Regions from separate parts of the Acinetobacter sp. S40 genome, predicted to be linked through region 1. Evidence: riboswitches for the same ligand, from Rfam matches in the RefSeq annotation. Region 1 holds a riboswitch; the other holds the start of a gene.
What was found. Region 1 has a riboswitch for fluoride ahead of crcB (fluoride efflux transporter CrcB). Riboswitches for the same ligand answer to the same signal wherever they lie in the genome.

Region 1 (9,189 bases):
ATGTGATTGTGATCGATGAAGCTTCTATGTTGGATTTAAATCTGGCCACTTTATTACTAGAAGCGATTCCACTGCATTGCAGAGTGATCTTATTAGGAGATGCAAAACAGTTAGCCTCAGTTGATGTAGGTTCAGTTCTGGCTGATTTACAGCTGATCCCTGAACTTGCCAAGCATCGGATTAACTTGCAGAATAGCCGTCGTTTTAGTGCGGATGCCAAAATTGGACAATTGGCACGTTTTATTCAATCTGTAGATAATGAATTACCAGCAGCACAGGTTTTACAACAGTTTGAACAAGAGATCGTTGTATCTGCTCCCTTACAGAACATTGAACTGACATCTTCTATGAGCGATGTGGTACAGCTTGAATACATACCTGAAGCCGTAACTGACGTTATCTCTTATTATGAAAGATTGATGTTGGGATTTCGCCCGTTCCTAGAACAGCTCAAAGCCTATCAACAGATGGACTATGCTCAGGAAAATATAGAAGCTGTGATTCAGGCATTTGATCAATATCGTATTTTGGTGGCTATTCGGTTTGGCAATTTTGGTCTTGAACAGATGAATCGTTATGCCGAACAATGGCTAACCGAACATTTATCCGTCCTACCTGTGGGCGGGTGGTATGTTGGGCGCCCAGTCATGATGACATATAACGACTATCAACTCGGTATCTCCAATGGAGATATCGGCTTATGTTTCCGACATCGTATACAACCTGAACTGTATGAGGTTTATTTTCCGAGTCTGAATAAATGGGTTGCTGCACATCGTTTACCCAAAAATATTCAGACGGCATTTGCCTTAACCATCCATAAATCACAAGGTTCAGAATTTGCGCATACTGCTGTGGTATTTGACCATTCTGCGGAAAAATTGCTCAGCCAAGAACTGATTTATACAGCGATTACCCGAGCGAAAAAGGTGATCAGCTTGTTAGTTGATCGCGGTGCATTGGCTCAAGCTTTAACGGTTCAAACGACACGAAAAAGTGGATTGGTTAGAAAAATTAATAAAAAAATTGGTTTGTTAAGTTGACTTGTGCAGTAGACAGATCTGTACGAAAATGCTTACAAAGATTCGAGAAATTTGCTCATAGAGTAAATAACTTTTTTTTGAGATCATAGTCATGCACAAAAAGCTCAGTAAGGAATGCTGAGGAAATCGCAAAACAATAACGATAAAGTTGAAAAACAGCGAACTTACAGTGAAGTAAGTGATAAGCGAGGAAATTTACAGCCGCTAAGCCTTGTAGTTTTGGGAGAGACTACAGGGCTTTTTTATTGTTATTAAGTTATTTTAATACGTTTAGAATTTAACCAAAAAGTAAAAAATATAAACTAAATTTAAAATAATCGATTAAATATCAATGAACTAATGAATATGTAGGTTTTAACTTACATATCGATACGAAAAATACTACTTTTCTACATAATTACTTGTGGCAGAATGGCAAGGGTAAGAACTCATTATAGATGTATATCTTGCCTCTATAATGTAGAAAAGGGTGGATAAACCTTTATACAACAATAAAATAAAACAATAATGACCCAAAATAAAAATACAGCGCAAAAGAGCCCAAGTTATGCTTGGGCTTCTTTTTGTTTATATTGTTTGTACCCATTCATTTTCAGCCTGATCTGAACCAAAAAGTGAACGACGTGACTGTTTCGGAATTCGAGGACATTGCTTGGAGATTTGATAGAGCACATTTCCAAGCGCAGGTAGATGTGTACCAATCACGGATTTTCCTGTCGTTAAAAATGCCACGCTAATGTCACGTTGTGGATCCGCCCAACACAAAATATTAGAGAATCCGATATGTCCAAAGGCTTGCCCAGTTTGAGGGCCAAATAAACCCACCGGATTACTTCCCAGCATTGGACCCAGTGCGTAACGCATCGGGGCAAGTAAGGTTCGATCTAAACTGGTCACCGAGGTAGGCAAGGTGGCACGAAATACTGTACGTGAACTCATAATCCGTTGACCATTATATTGCCCACCGCTCAGCAACATTTCAGAAAAGCGACTTGCTTGTTCCGCAGAGGTGTAAATATTACCAGCAGGACAAATTGTATCCATAAAACGGGTGTCATTGGTGACATCGACTGCTAATTGTAACCCGCCACCGAGAACGTGATTCAGATAATGATCAGTGCCCAAACGAGGATGTAAACCCGTTGGGTAATTTAGGGCGACCTGCTCTCGATATTCTGGTTTCAAACCATAATTGAAATATGGCATATTCATTGGTTTTTCAATGGTTTCATGCAGGAATGTGCGCAGATCCTGACCAGTAACACGTTCAATCAATTCACCTAAAATATAACCAGCAGTCACGGCATGATAGGCCAGTCGTGAACCAGATACTGAGATGGGTTTCGCTGCATAAAGCCGATTTAAAATTTCATTTTTATCAAACAATAATTCAGGCGTGACTTCACCATCGATTTTTGGAATACCTCCACGGTGTGAAAGTAGGTGAAATATGGTAGTACGGCGCTTACCATAGGCTGCATATTCAGGAATATAGTAACTAATGGGATCAAGTAAATTGATTTCGCCCTGTTCATCCAACATATGAATTAACATGGCAGTTACCATTTTTGAAGCAGAAAACAAACAAACAGGAGTATCTGGCGCACCTATTTTTGCCGCAGGGCTTAGACCTTGTGTTGAATTACCCGATGCATAGCCTAGACTACGATTAAGTAAAACTTTTCCTTGACGACGTAAACAAAAACTGATGAATGGATAATTCCCAGTTTTGTAAGCACCTTCTACGCTTTTCCAGATTTTTTGCAATTGTGGCTCAGTCATGCCCCCTAGTTCAGGGCTGACTTCATCCTGACTGCGTGTGACCGAAGCCAGATCAGTTGGGACAAAACAAGTATTGGTGGATAATAATTTCACAGTGCGTCCATTTCTTTTCTTTTTATATCAGACTAGTGTGCAGCGCTGTGAAGTAAATGTCAGTGTCTTAAATGACGGTCATGTCGATGTAATAATGTCATGAAATAGTACGGATGGATAAGCTGCATCATTTAAGAATTGTCAATTCAGCTTGAATCCTTTAAAATACGCACTGCTGTAGTGATGCACGGCAGTCAATAGATTTAAGATTTGATCTTGAATTTATTGATCAGTATCAATTTATTTTACGTAAGCATCTCGGAGAAATCGAATGGCTTTAACTACTACAGATCGCGCAGAAATCATCGCTAAATTTGCTCGTGCTGAAAACGACACTGGTTCACCAGAAGTACAAGTTGCTTTATTGACTGCACAAATCAATGATTTGCAAGGTCACTTTAAAGAGCATAAACACGACCATCATAGCCGTCGCGGTCTTATCCGTATGGTTAACCAACGTCGTAAATTACTTGACTACTTAAATGGTAAAGACCATGGTCGTTATGTAAGTCTAATTAGCGAATTAGGTTTACGTCGTTAATTCGATTCAGGCTTGATTTTCGGTATTCGTATGACATTGTGTCGTCTCAGTGCTGAAAGGAAAGTATCGTTTGGTGTGTGTCACTAAATGATTTTAGAAGGGGCGATTATTCGCTCCTTCTTTGTGTTTATTCTCTAGTGAGGTCGGCTTCTAAGCTTTGTCATTGATCATTGCTTGTACTCATTTGATAGCAATGGTTTGAATGCCAAACCTTAGGGGTCTCCACTAGAATAACTGTTCAAAAAGAACCAGGAAAATATAATACATGTCAATGTTTAATATCGTTCGTAAAGAATTTCAGTTTGGTCAACATCAAGTTGTTTTAGAAACTGGCCGTGTGGCGCGTCAGGCAAATACAGTATTAGTGACAATGGGCGGTGTGACTGTCCTTGTTGCCGTGGTTGCACAGCCAAAAGCAAAAGCAGGTCAGGACTTCTTCCCACTTACTGTTAATTATCAAGAAAAACAATATGCTGCTGGTCGTATCCCAGGAGGATATGGTAAGCGTGAAGGACGTGCATCTGAAGCTGAAACGTTGATTTCACGCTTGATTGACCGTCCAATTCGCCCATTGTTCCCAGAAGGCTATTTCAATGAAATTCAGGTAACAGCCACGGTTGTTTCTTCTGATAAGACCATGGATGCAGACATTGCTGCAATGCTGGGTACTTCAGCTGCATTGTCAATCGCAGGTACGCCATTTAGAGGGCCAATTGGTGGTGCACGTGTAGGCTTAATCAATGGTGAATACGTTCTTAACCCGAATTTTGAACAACTTGCACAATCAGATCTTGATCTTGTTGTTGCTGGTACAGAATCAGCAGTACTGATGGTTGAATCTGAAGCTAAAGAGCTTTCAGAAGATCAAATGTTAGGTGCTGTACTTTTCGGTCATGATGAAATGCAAATTGCAATTCAGGCGATCAAAGAGTTTGCAGCAGCAGCCGGTGCTGTTGAATCGACTTGGGTTGCTCCAAGCAAAAACGAAACATTGCTTGAGCAATTAAAAGCAGCTTTCGAGGCTAAAATTTCAGAAGCATATACCATTGCGGTGAAACAAGATCGTTATGCTGCACTTGATGCATTGTATGCGGAAGCGGTTGCCCAATTTGTTCCTGAAAATGACGAAACAGGTATTGCAGACGAAGTAAACGAATTATTTGAAGACCTGAAATACCGTACTGTACGTGACAATATCCTGTCAGGTAAGCCGCGTATTGATGGACGTGATACTAAAACAGTTCGTGGTATCGATGTGCAAGTTGGCGTATTGGAACGTGCGCATGGTTCAGCACTGTTCACACGTGGTGAAACTCAGGCATTGGTAACCACCACGTTAGGTAACACTCGTGATGCGCTTATGGTTGATACGCTTGCAGGAACGAAAACTGACAACTTTATGTTGCATTATAACTTCCCAGCGTATTCTGTAGGTGAAACAGGCCGTGAATCTGGTCCTAAACGTCGTGAAATTGGTCATGGTCGTTTGGCTCGCCGTGGTGTACAGGCTGTATTGCCAGCAGCAGATCGCTTCCCATATGTGATTCGTATCGTATCTGACATTACTGAATCAAATGGTTCATCTTCAATGGCGTCAGTATGTGGTGCTTCATTGTCACTTATGGATGCCGGTGTGCCTTTAAAAGCACCAGTTGCTGGTATTGCAATGGGTCTGGTTAAAGAAGGTGAGCGTTTTGCAGTTCTGTCAGACATCTTGGGTGATGAAGATCATTTGGGTGATATGGACTTTAAAGTTGCAGGTTCTGCCAATGGTATTACTGCATTGCAAATGGACATTAAAATCGAAGGGATTACCGAAGAGATTATGGAAGTTGCATTGAATCAGGCTTATGCAGGTCGTATGCACATCCTGAATGAAATGAACAAAGTGATTTCTCGTGCGCGTCCAGAAATTTCAATGTTTGCACCAACATTTGAAGTCATTACCATTAATCCTGATAAGATCCGTGATGTCATTGGGAAAGGTGGTGCGACTATTCGTCAAATCACTGAAGAAACCAAAGCTGCAATTGATATTGAAGACAACGGTACTGTGCGCGTATTTGGTGAATCGAAAGCAGCGGCACGTGCTGCAATTGCTAAGATTCAAGCTCTTACTGCTGAAGTTGAACCGGGTAAAATCTATGACGGTAAAGTAATCCGTATCGTTGAATTTGGTGCATTTGTGAACATTATGCCGGGTACAGATGGTTTACTTCACATCTCTCAAATTTCAAATGAACGTGTTGCCAACGTAACTGACGTGCTTAAAGAAGGTCAAGAAGTCAAGGTTCAAGTTGCTGATGTGGACAACCGTGGCCGTATTAAACTAACAATGAAAGATATTGAACAGGCATAATAAAGCCTAATTAATATTTCATAAAAAATCCGCCTCGGCGGATTTTTTATTTCAATCAGAAAATTATTGTTCGGCCTGTTTCAGCATTTTATACAGTTCATCTTTGAGTTTTAGTTTCTGGCGTTTTAAGTCCTCAATTTCCTCTAGACCATTGGTAACTGGATTCTGTTCTAAACGAATAATCTTATGATCTAGCACATTGTGTTCTTCAAAAACTTTGGAAAAATGAGCATCATCTTGTTTGAGCTGACTGATTAGAGCGCGGTATTCTGGGAACATAAATTCACCTTTTTATTTCATGTTTAAATGCATTTCTCTAATTTGAGTATGCTTAAAATTGACTAAAAATGATTTCAAAAAAGATAGGCGAGTGATACAGATTTAATCCTTAAAAATAGTAGGACTTTATGCTAAAATATGGCAGTTTTCTTTCGTAAATATTTTGTAAGTTATGTAATATTTCCATACCATCCATTAAGATGAGTGCCTTTTAAGGGCGATTATGTATAGAGATAAGTGGGATAAAAATACTTAAATACTCTATAGGAAATTGTGGTTTAGTTAAGATTTTATCCAATCAAATATGCTAAAAATAACAATAGAGATTAAGAGACATTGTTATGCAGATTTATTATTTTTATCGGCACTCTACAGAACAATATGTATTTTTAAGTCATGAACATCAAGCTGATCATCCATTGATTTTTCAATGGGTGGATTGCTTGCGTGAAGATGTCGTCAACCATGCTGAAGAATGGCAACAAAAAATTAGAGCAATGACAGAACTCACGATTAATGAGTTTCATATTCGTGATATTTTAAATATTGACCATCCCTGTGATTTTGACACGATGGAAGATTATGATGTTCTCATCTTTAGAAAAATTATTACACCAGATGATCATATTGAAAACAATAATGGTTTAGGCGAGCAACATGAGAGTATTTTTGGATTGGCGACGACTCCCATTAGCTTTATCGTAAGTCAACATATTCTCGTCAGTGTCAGAGAGCAGGGCAACAAAGCTGTAGATAATTATGTACAACGCTTTCAGAGTATTTTACAGCGTAATATACAAGAACAAAATAAACCCAGAAAACTTCCCCAAAGCCCCATTGATTTAAGCTTGAGGTTACTCAACACCATCATTGATGGCTATCTGGAGTTACGAACTCCATTAACCCGCCGTGTTGAACACTGGCAACGAGAATTATTACAGGGAAGAAAACGTTTTAATCAATGGCCCCAGCTATTTCAGGAAAATATGGCATTTCAGCAAGTTGAAAATCTATGTGAAGAACAGATTGAAACTTTGCAAGAATTACGAGATGAATTGGTTGAGAATTATCATCATTTAATGGGGGAGCATGCCACAGAGTCACCTGATCTGTTATTAGTGCGCATGAATGATTTGGTTAGCCACTTGGAACGTACCCAGAAACATACGTCACGATTACGCATGGCGATTCAGTCGGCGATAGATTTGCATTTTAACGCGATTGCTAATCAGACCAATGAAAATATGCGTATTTTAGCCATTATTACTGCGGTTTTTGCACCATTAACGTTGTTAACGGGTGTGTATGGGATGAACTTTGAATTTATTCCCGGTCTAAAATCTCCCCTTGGCTTTTGGATGATGCTCGGGGTTATGCTTTTGTGTACGGTATTGTTGCTTTATTATTTTTATCGACAACATTTAGTGGGTCGTGGTGAAAAGAGCGTGATTGAACTCTTGGCACAGCAAAAACGCCAGCATAATGTTAATTTATTCTGGTTTTTAGAGTATGAACCCTTGAAGCAGACGCTAAAAGAGGTTGAAAAAATGACCAAGTTCAAATAGAACCTAAGGTAAGTGAACTTCACATTTAAATTTTGCTGAGTTAGACTTGAGTTACAGGAGATGGCATTCCTCCTGCTACAAACCGCCCTTATACGGGCTAATGATGCCTACGACCCTTTCATTCGACAGGGAGCGTAGGCGTACGTGCTCTGTTTGATAAAAATGATTTTGGAGCATGTGGTTATTATGTATTATTCACTTCTTTCTATTGCCCTAGGTTCTATATTAGGGGCTTGGTCCCGCTGGTTTCTCGGCTTAAAATTTAATGCAACGTTTGAAAATATACCACTAGGGACTTTATTGGCCAATTTAATTGGTGGTTTTATCATTGGTTTCGCCATCGCGTTTTTTGCCAACAGTAGTTTGAGCCCCAATTATAAATTATTTATTATTACTGGCTTTTGTGGTGCGCTCACGACCTTTTCGACCTTTTCGGCAGAAGTGGTAGGTTTATTACAGCAGCAAAAAATTTCAGTTGCGATTTTCATGATTTGTATTCATTTACTGGGTTCCTTGATTTGTACCATTTTAGGCTTATTGTCTTATCAATGGATGACCCAACACTAAATCGAAGAAAAGTCAGTTCGCGATCAGTGAGATGATCGCGAGGAATGGAGTGATTAGGATTGATTGGGGCGAATTTTTCGGCGTAGATGATGAACTTCATCAATCAAATCCAACATGACTGCAACTGCTGAAAGACTGGCATCGAAATCTCGTTGTAACCGATAGGCTCGTCGAGCGCGGATAACATCGGTGCTAGAAAAACGATACTGCTGTGGCTGACCCGAGGCTGATAGAATGTCATAGTCGATCAGTTGTAAAATCCATTCGGGACTTTGACCACTGATTTGAGCAAAATGAGTCAAATCAAATGTACATTGTTCATCAATGATTTCTGCTTCATTCAATCCGCTATATACGATTTCACGATAATGAATTGTGGGCATCATTCAGCTCCTTATGAACGGGGTGTAAAGGATGAAAAGGCTACAGCAAAATTTTCATAGGCTTGCTGTTGTTCTTCGGTCGTGGCCTGAGGCAGTACTATATTCAGCACCAAATAAAGATTGCCGGGTACTTTATTCGGAATTCCTTTATCTTTCAGGCGAAGTTGTTGACCTGTTTTTGCATTTTTAGGTAAATTAACACCGAGTTTACCTGCCGGGGTGTTGACTTCAATTTTTTGTCCCAGTGCAGCTTCCCAAGGTGTAACATCCACCGTTGCATAAACGTCCGCGCCTTCTACACGCACGCGATCGGTATCTTTATATTGAATTTCAATATAGAGATCACCATTTTCACCCCCATTGATTCCACTTTGGCCTTGTCCACTTAGGCGAATTTGCTGGCCTTCTTTCATGCCTTTTGGGATTTTTACCTGTAAAGTTTTACGTTGAACCTCAGGCTCGCCATAAGCATTGACAGTTGGAATTTGAAGCGTGATATTTTGAGTTGTTCCATGATATGCAATCTCCACATCTACTTCGATGCTAGCATGTTGATCTTCACCACGATGACTCCGTT
Region 2 (9,189 bases), on a different contig from region 1:
CTCTTTGGTCGCGGTAGTTCGAATTGCAGCTGAATCAGAACCACAACCCGGTTCTGTGATTGCCATAGCAGCCCATGTGTTTTTAAAACGATCAAGCTGTTCATCATTGGCAACGGCTGCGATTGCTGAGTTTCCTAACCCCTGACGTGGCATACTTAACAATAAGCCTGTATCGCCATAACACATTTCAATAATCCCAAGTGCTGTAGACATATTGGTGCCGTTTTTTACACCTTCATTTTGCTGCTCACCTCGTTTTCCTGCACCTGTTGCGCCAGCATTGATGCCTTCACCCCCTTCATTCATGCCATCGATCAGTGAAGCAAGCATATCCAGTTCTTTGGGATAAGCATGCTCCGCTTTATCGTATTTACGGGAAATCGGACGTAGAACATTTCTTGCAACTTCGTGTGCCTGATCTACCAACATCTTAAATTTTTTTGGATTTTGTAAATTCATTTTATTTTTCTCCAGTTAAGCATGCAGGCCAGAATGTAATATCGCTGTTGCGCGCAAATCGCGATACCAGCGCTCGACGGGATGTTCTTTGGTAAAACCATGCCCACCTAAGATTTGTACCCCATCTGTCCCGATTTTCATGGACTTTTCCGCACAAAGTAAACGAGCCAGATAGACTTCACGATGGAATGGCTTGCCTGTTTCAGCCAAACTAGCTGCATTTAGAATCAACATTCGCATAGCATCAATTTCAATCGCCATGTCCGCAATCATGAACGCTACACTTTGACGATGAGAAATAGGTTCCCCAAAAGCAGTACGTTCGTTGGCATATGTAATGCAATATGCTTTAACAGCTTCACACGTACCTACAGCCATCGCACACCACATCAGATTTCCCAGATCTATAAATGTACTGTAGTCAAACTCGTGATCGCCTAAGCGTATAGCAGGGGTTTTATTAAAAATTAAAGTGACGGTTTCTGTTGCTTTGAGTCCCATTGCTGAAGCATTTTTTAATTGAATGCTGTCTTCACGTTCAACCACGAAAAGATCAGCTTGACCATTTAAATCTGCGCTCACAAGAAGTAAATCTGCCGTTTCACCTAAAATTACAAGGGTCTTTTCACCTGTAATATAAAACTGATCATTTTCATGAGTGGCTTTGGTTTTGAGTTTAAATGGATTAAAGGCGGGAGTATTTTCCTGTACGGCAAAGGTGGCTTTGATATTACTATCTTCAGCAAAAGCAGTCAGATACTTTGATTGTACCTCCGTGGATCCCCAGCGTGTAAGCGCATTAATAACGCTAAATGTACTCAGCAAGCCTGCGGTTAGGCTAAAATCACCTTTTGCGAGATATTCAGCAATCAGGATATTACTGACAATATTTTGTTCTGCAGCAACACCCCCTAATGCTTCTGGCAGCGCATAGTAGTTTAGTCCCAAATCTTCAATGTATTGCCATAACTCTTCTGGAAATTTATGATCATGATCAGCTTGATGTGCAAGTGGAGCCAAAACCTCTTGTGCAAATTGAGACATTGCCTCGACCGTCATTTGCTGTTCTTCAGTCAGGCTAAGATCGAATAGATTTTTCTGTTGGCTAGGTAAGCGTTGACGATCAATATTTTGAGGTTTAAATGCTTTTTGGGTATGCGTAAGCGCCTTAAATCCAGTTTTTGAACCTTGATACAGTGATTTTTCGACAAATTTGCGTAGCTTTAATTGATCGAGTAGATCGCTGGAAGCCATTTTTGTAAGTAATGAAAGTCCAAAACCCTGGGCTTTATTCACCATATTGGTCATTGTGCTGCATCCTTCGCAGTTTAGTTATTGTTTTTATGCTGACATGCCTCAAATCAAAAAACCATGTCAGTGTTGACAGTGATATTTCAGGCAGATAAATGGAGAATTAAAAGGACATAATAAGGCTAATAGAATGAATTTTATATAAAAATTATAAACAAGCAAAGGGCAGTAAAGTGATAAATTGACTAGGCTGACAAATTCATAGCCTAGTCAGTGAACATTGCGGGCGGTTTTAAGCATATTCACGGATCATATGCCGAACATTGGTTCGTGCATCAATCACAGTCATAAACGTATAGGCACCGATAAATTTGCGACTAATAAACATAAACTCTTTGGGCGGAACTGAAAAAAAACGAGAAGCCATTGATTTACTGGCTTGCTGCATCACGCGACTATGCAGTTGGCTTTTTTTCCAGTTATAACGTTCATGTTCATCCATAAGACCTTCAGGCATTTCTGGATTATTTTCAGGGCAGCTAAACGCTTCTGTCGCCAGTAAAAATACTTTGGCCATATCTGGTTTAATGCTTTGTGGAATCGAATCAAAAAACTCATATCCAGTCATGGCTTTCACCATGGCATCAGCATCATGTTGATAGCCAGCTTTGATTAAATTGCGGGCGACATTCAGTAGATGATCATCAAATTGTCGGATTGCACCAAAGTCAAGTAAGACAATTTTATCTTTGATCTCATTGCCATCACCTAGACGTACCAGATAATTACCAAAGTTTGGATCGGTCTGCATTTCACCCCATTCAAAAATTTCACGAACAGCGATTTCAAGTGAAGCTTCACCGAGCAGATTACGGCGCTCTTGAGGAAGTGAGAGCATAACGGGGCTGTTAATGGGCACACCACGTTCAAAGGTCATGCATAAAATTTTGTCGGTACAATAAGTATCGATAATATGTGGAACTACGTAACGCGGATCACTTTTAAGGCGTTCAGCAAAACGGCGTGTGGTGGCTGCCTCAATATCGTAACTAACTTCACGATGCATCATTTCACGAACTTCTTCAAACCATTGATCAAATTCACGGGTTTGAGGCACCATACGAGTAAGCTTGAGCATATTTTTAAATAAGCTCATATCTGAATCAATCGCTTCAGCAACACCCGGGTATTGAATTTTTAAGACCAGTTCTAAGCCATCTGATTTACGAGTCGCGCGGTGTACTTGAGCAAGTGAAGCTGTACCAATGGGTTCATGGTCAATAGTAAGGTCATGAATTTTATCACCTAGTTGCTCTTGCAAATGTTCTTTTATCGCAGGCCACGCGAGGGCAACAGTTTGATTATTTAGTGTATTTAACGCTTGAGTAATTTCGTCAGGTAAAAAATGTTCGCCATAAAGAGCCATCATTTGCCCAATTTTGACGATAGAACCTTTTAGCTTACCGATTTCTGAAACCAGATAATTTGCCTGTTCAGCCATCGCTTTTTTACGTTTTTTCTCTTTTTCTTCTTCACTTGAGAAAAGAGAAGATGCGTTTGCCGTTGCCCAGCGAGTACCCGCCAGCAATGAGGCTTTAGCGATAGATAAGCGTCGATCCATAGAAGATGTTTTTAGGTTCTTGAGCTTATCGTTCTGATCAGACATATAAAATCCTTGCTAAAGTCATGCACAGTCAATGATTATCATAGTAGCGAATATTACATGCTATAACCGTATTAAAACAGTTAGAGAGAAAGAATGTTTATCCGAAACATCAGAAAAGTACAAAAAATGTTCATTTATATAGCGAAGAGAACAATATATTCTCAAAATTAATGCAGACGATGATCTGATTTAGGGTTAAATTCAGCCAAAAAATTGTCGTAAAAGTCCTCAATAAATTTAAGGTTGTTATTGGCGAAATTGAATTTTAAATAGTTGTCGCGTCTTAAGTTGTTCAACATGACTCAAAATATGCTGATCAATCATAGTCTGAACGGTTTTATGCATAAAACCTAGCGCATAACCTTTAACAATAATAATGCTGGGCAGCGTGAAGAAAAAATATTTAGCATCTTCTAATGTGGCATTTTCAAAAATCCCATACTCATTCAGAGTGTTACAAAAAAATTGTTTCTCCGCGATGACATGACTGGAATCAATATCATTCCAGTAGTTTTCACGCATTGCTAAAAGATTATTGTGTTTATAACTCATTGACTCAAACTATATGACAAAGTAAAAAGGAAGGGGGAGAAATCACGTATAAAAGCGACTTTCATTAGAAATTTAGTTTAAAGCAATTTCATGAAAGTACAAATTTAAAGCGATAAAAATTGTTATTGAATAGTGAAAAGTTCTCCACATTTTCTTTTTTTTGCTATATTAATTACCATAAAAGGGGATGGCATTCCCCCTTATACAAACCGTCATAATGACTAATGATGCCTACGAACTTCTGATAGATCAGAGGGCGTAGGTGCTTACTCTGATTTTCAAAATTGGAGTAAATAATGAAAATAATATTTATCTTTATTGCTAAAAAAAGTGTTCCTATACGGCGCTTTAAAATATTTCATCCTTTGCATTTATGACGCTTATTCAAAAAAGAGCAGACTTTTAACTTTAAAAAAAGAGCGAGAAAAAATGCAAGGATATCAAATTACTTTCTATTCCCAATTAAGCGTGACTCAGGAGGGCATCCCGATTCATCGCTGGCTATTGGATGTCGCAAAAAAAATGAATTTACGTGGTGCTACGGTGGTTAATGGTCGTGAAGGGCTGGATCATCGTGGTAAGTTTCATTCAGCAGGGTTTTTTGAAATGGTGGATCAGCCAGTTTTGATTCAGTTTATATTAACGGCACAAGAGTCTGAGCAATTATTTGCTTATCTAAAAGAAATTGAGCTTGAATTATTTTATGTGAAGCTTGATGTGGAGTTTGGCGTAATTGGGTCGGGAGAATAAAATGAGCTTTAAAAATGTAAGGGCAGGGATTAATCCTCCTGATGATTTTTATACCATCATTGAAATTGCTAAAGATAGCTTGCCGATTAAATATGAAGTCAATAAAGAGTTTGATGCATTATTTGTAGATCGGTTTTTGTTTACCGCCATGAGCTATCCTGAGAATTATGGTTATATTCCGCAAACATTAAGTGATGATGGTGATCCATTGGATGTACTGGTTTTTGCGCCTTATCCAGTAGTAAGTGGTAGTGTTATTCGCAGTCGTCCAGTGGGCATTATGTATATGGAAGATGAACACGGCATTGATGCGAAAATTATTGCTGTGCCGCATAGTAAACTTAGTTCTTTATATGAAGGGGTTCAGAGTCTGGACGATTTACCATCTTCGAGTCTAGCGCGTATTCAGCATTTCTTTGAACATTACAAAGACATTGAACCTGAGAAATGGGTTAAATTTAGAGGCTGGGGTGACTTGGCTGAGGCACAGGAAGAAATCAGAAAATCCGTCGCGGCTTATGAGCCCCACAAAGATATTTAAGACATCCTATATTTGATAAAACAGGAGCTGCTTGGGCAGCCCTTGTTCATTTTTTTAAAATTCAATTAGATAAAATAAAATATTAAATGACGCGCTATTCTTTTTATAATAGACAATACTTAAATAGTGATGAGCATAAATAAGTGAATGATCAGCTAAATTCTGAGCTGGAACTCAGTGACAGCGAAATGCATTTATATAGTCGTCAGATTCTTCTGGATGGTTGGGATATAGACGCTCAGGAACGGTTGAAGCTGGCAAATGTTCTGATTATCGGTGCAGGTGGAATAGGTTGTACGAGTGCAGAATTATTGGCTCGTGCAGGTGTTGGGAAACTCACTATAATTGATGCAGACATTATTGAAGTGAGTAATCTACAGCGACAAATAGCGTTTACACCTGACGATATTGGACAGTATAAAGCAGAAGTTCTAGCAAAACGGCTGATGCAAATCAATCCCTACATTCATATTGAATATTTAACTGTTCGGCTAGATCCCACGAATGTAGACCAGTTGATTCAACAGCAGGATCTGGTTTTAGACGGATGTGATAATTTCACTACACGTTATTTAGCCAATGCTGCCTGCAAAAAGCATTCTGTTCCATTAATTAGTGCTTCCGCCATTGGCTTTCAGGGGCAGTTATTTATGGTAGATGCAGAGTCGGCTTGCTACGAATGCCTATTTCCTAAAGAACAACATAGCGATGAGGGATTACGTTGTGCTGAATCAGGCGTACTTGCAACGACTCCTGTCATGATAGCGTCATTACAAGCGCATCACACTTTGCTGTTTTTAGGATTAAATTTGACGCCTTTAAAAAACAAGCTCTTGCTTTGGGATGGTTTAACTCTTAAACAACGTATTCTTCATTTTGAAAAAGATACAAATTGTCCAATTTGTCAGGCAAGTTTATCGGTAAACTAAATGAAGTTTGATACACTGCCTCGATAAACTAAATCACATTGAATGATATGAAAAAAAATATTCTGTTTGACGGGCTACGTTCCGTTGCGCGTATTGGTGAAACTGCTGTGGTGGCAGCCAAAGCGGGCATTAAATATGCGACTGAAAAGCCAAGTAATGCCAAGCTTATGCGTGAAACTTTTGAATCTCTGGGCTCGACTTATATTAAATTAGGTCAATTCATTGCTAGCACTCCTTCACTTTTTCCACGTGAATATGTGGAGGAATTTCAGGGCTGTCTAGATCAGACACCTACTTTGCCATTTAGCTATATTCAGGACGTGCTGGCAACTGAGTTTGCAGGTCGTGACCTGAGTGAAATTTTTGCTTCGATTGATGAAACACCATTAGCATCAGCTTCGATTGCACAGGTGCATGCTGCTAAATTGACCACGGGTGAAAATGTGGTGATTAAAGTACAAAAACCTGGTGTCGAAACCATTTTATATACCGACTTGAACGTGGTGCATTGGGCCACGAAAATGCTGGAAAAAGCTATTCCGAAGGTGAAATTTGCTTCACTTTCAGAAATTGTTGATGAAATTAAAACCAGAATGGTACGTGAAGTAGATTTTATTGAAGAAGCGCAAAATTTAGATGATTTTGTGGAATATCTTCAAATCACGAATAATCAGGCGGCGACTGCACCGAAAGTTTATCATCAATTTTCAACACGCCGTGTATTGACGATGGAACGTTTATATGGCGTGTCTTTAACTGATTTTGATGTAGTAAAAAAATATGCCAAAGACCCGTCACAGGTATTAATTACCGCGATGAATACGTGGTTTGGCAGTTTGATGCTTTGCAAGAGTTTTCATGCAGATTTACATGCGGGTAACCTCATGTTGCTTGAAGATGGTCGTATTGGTTTCATTGATTTTGGTATTGTTGGGCAACTTAATCCTCAAGTCTGGACAGCTTGTTTAGCCTTTATGGATGCTTTACAAAAAACCGATTACACTGCAATGGCTGAAAATATGCTGAAAATGGGCATGACTCATACCAAAATTGATACTAATGTTTTGGCACGTGATCTTGAACGTTTATTTAGTGGCGTGTTATTGGCAGACCCACAAGAAATTTTGACCTCTAAGCCGTCTGATTTAAACGATATTATGTTAGATATGGTGGCAGTTGGGGAACGTCATGGAATTAAATTTCCGCGTGATTTTGCCTTATTGTTTAAACAAATGCTGTATTTTGATCGTTTTATGCGCGTCCTAGCACCTTATACGGATATTTATGCAGACCAGCGTTTGAAAATGGTTCAAACTATAGAGCCACAATCGTTGTTTAAACATTAATTTTGAGTTGGATTATCATGGATGCCATTGTTATTGAAGGTTTAAAGGTCAATACTGTAATTGGCTGTTTTAGCTGGGAACGGCAAATTATTCAACCTTTAATGCTTGATTTAAACATCCATGTTGATTTAAACAAAGCAGCACTCTCAGATGAGCTGGAGGATACCTTAAACTATGCCCAGATCTGTGAGCTTGCTGCAAAAACCATTCAAAAAGCACAACCAAAACTGATTGAGCATGCGGCTCAGCTCGTTTTAACGGTGCTTTTTGATACCTTTCCAGCGATTGTATCTATTCGTATTACCATTCGTAAGCCTGCCATTATTGCAGAAGCCAATTCTGTAGGAATTCGCCTTGAACGCCAACGAAACGATTTTCGCCCTAGCACTGGCGAGTAATCTTGATCCAGAACAACATTTTCAAACCGCCTATCAAACTATTCGATCATGGGGGGAAGTGCAGTTTTCGCATGTCTATCAAATTCCTTGCCGCGATGGAGTCGGAGCAGACTACTGGAATTCAGCCTGTTTATTAAAATCTCTCAAAACTAAATCACAGATTGAAGTAGCCTTGAAGCAACTAGAGGCAGAATCGGCACGTATTCGTCCATCGCATCATATTTCTCTGGATATTGATTTGATCGCATTTGGGACAGATTTAAACAAAATGCAATTTAATCCGAAAAAGTTACCACTGGCCTTAGATGTTAAAATTCCACTTTATGAGCTTTGGCCTGATCCCGCGTTTCAGGTTCTAGACTATTATTTTCCTAAATTTAATTTTCATCTGCCAACAAAAGCTAATTTGTAATTAATTGGTATGGCGTTATGGCGAAATCATTTTAACTTTTTGCCTTTTTAAAAAATTTACGCAAAATTTATGCCGCTCAAATTCTCTGCAATGGAGAGTTTACGGACATTATACGCATACTTGACTTCGGGAAATCCGTTTCATTTTTAGGAATGCAATAATGTCTAGCGTTAATTCCGGTAGCATTTTAAGGCCTGCATTCGCAGGGCAAGATCATATAAGTCTTCAAACATTTTTCAAATTTCAGTTGGAAAATTTCCTGCTGCAACAGGAGATTTTATCATGTTAGAACTTATTATATTAATTGGGGTTGTAATTGCTTTGGCTTGGCCGCTAGGAAAATATCTGGCTCAGGTTATGACATATCAACCGATGAAATCTGATGTACTGTTCAGTTGGATCGAAAAACCTATTTATAAGATTTTAGGCATACAGCCTTATCAGCAAATGAATCTACGACATTATGTCAGTGCTTTTCTTATAAGCTGTTCAGTATTGTTTGTTTTATCCATGTCCATTTTTATGACGCAGGCTGGGCTGCCGCTTAATCCAGATCATGCGCCGAATATGAGTTGGGATTTGGCATTGCATACGAGTATTTCATTTTTAACCAATACCAATCAGCAACATTATTCTGGTCAGGCGCAGTTATCTTATTTCTCGCAAATGACGGCGATTGTTGGGCTTCAAGTGATCACCCCTATTATGGGACTGGCTTTGGCGGTAGCCACACTGCGGGCTTTTTTTCTTCAAGAAAAACGTAATGAAAATCTAACTTCAAATTCTATTCAATTGGGCAATTACTGGGCAGATATGGTTCGTCCGACTGTTCGTTTTTTAATGCCATTATGTCTGATTTGGTCATTATTGTTGAACTGGCAAGGT

Region 2: another riboswitch for fluoride. It lies ahead of IAE19_RS06535 (DUF190 domain-containing protein); the one in region 1 lies ahead of crcB (fluoride efflux transporter CrcB).

Annotation. Positions count from the first base shown of each region.
Region 1 covers NZ_JACVTU010000001.1:376,791-385,979, forward strand. The annotation lists gene recD (exodeoxyribonuclease V subunit alpha) at 1-1,043, shown strand, start outside; gene IAE19_RS01685 (serine hydrolase domain-containing protein) at 1,611-2,918, opposite strand; gene rpsO (30S ribosomal protein S15) at 3,190-3,459, shown strand; gene pnp (polyribonucleotide nucleotidyltransferase) at 3,731-5,818, shown strand; gene IAE19_RS01700 (YdcH family protein) at 5,882-6,097, opposite strand; gene IAE19_RS01705 (magnesium transporter CorA family protein) at 6,439-7,662, shown strand; fluoride riboswitch at 7,710-7,779, shown strand; gene crcB (fluoride efflux transporter CrcB) at 7,849-8,229, shown strand; gene IAE19_RS01715 (chaperone modulator CbpM) at 8,283-8,612, opposite strand; gene IAE19_RS01720 (DnaJ C-terminal domain-containing protein) at 8,624-9,189, opposite strand, start outside.
Region 2 covers NZ_JACVTU010000003.1:307,945-317,133, forward strand. The annotation lists gene IAE19_RS06515 (acyl-CoA dehydrogenase family protein) at 1-459, opposite strand, end outside; gene IAE19_RS06520 (acyl-CoA dehydrogenase family protein) at 475-1,758, opposite strand; gene IAE19_RS06525 (ABC1 kinase family protein) at 2,003-3,376, opposite strand; gene IAE19_RS06530 (hypothetical protein) at 3,623-3,928, opposite strand; fluoride riboswitch at 4,103-4,169, shown strand; gene IAE19_RS06535 (DUF190 domain-containing protein) at 4,358-4,678, shown strand; gene ppa (inorganic diphosphatase) at 4,680-5,219, shown strand; gene IAE19_RS06545 (HesA/MoeB/ThiF family protein) at 5,408-6,148, shown strand; gene IAE19_RS06550 (ABC1 kinase family protein) at 6,196-7,494, shown strand; gene folB (dihydroneopterin aldolase) at 7,512-7,892, shown strand; gene IAE19_RS06560 (2-amino-4-hydroxy-6-hydroxymethyldihydropteridine diphosphokinase) at 7,849-8,304, shown strand; gene kdpA (potassium-transporting ATPase subunit KdpA) at 8,587-9,189, shown strand, end outside.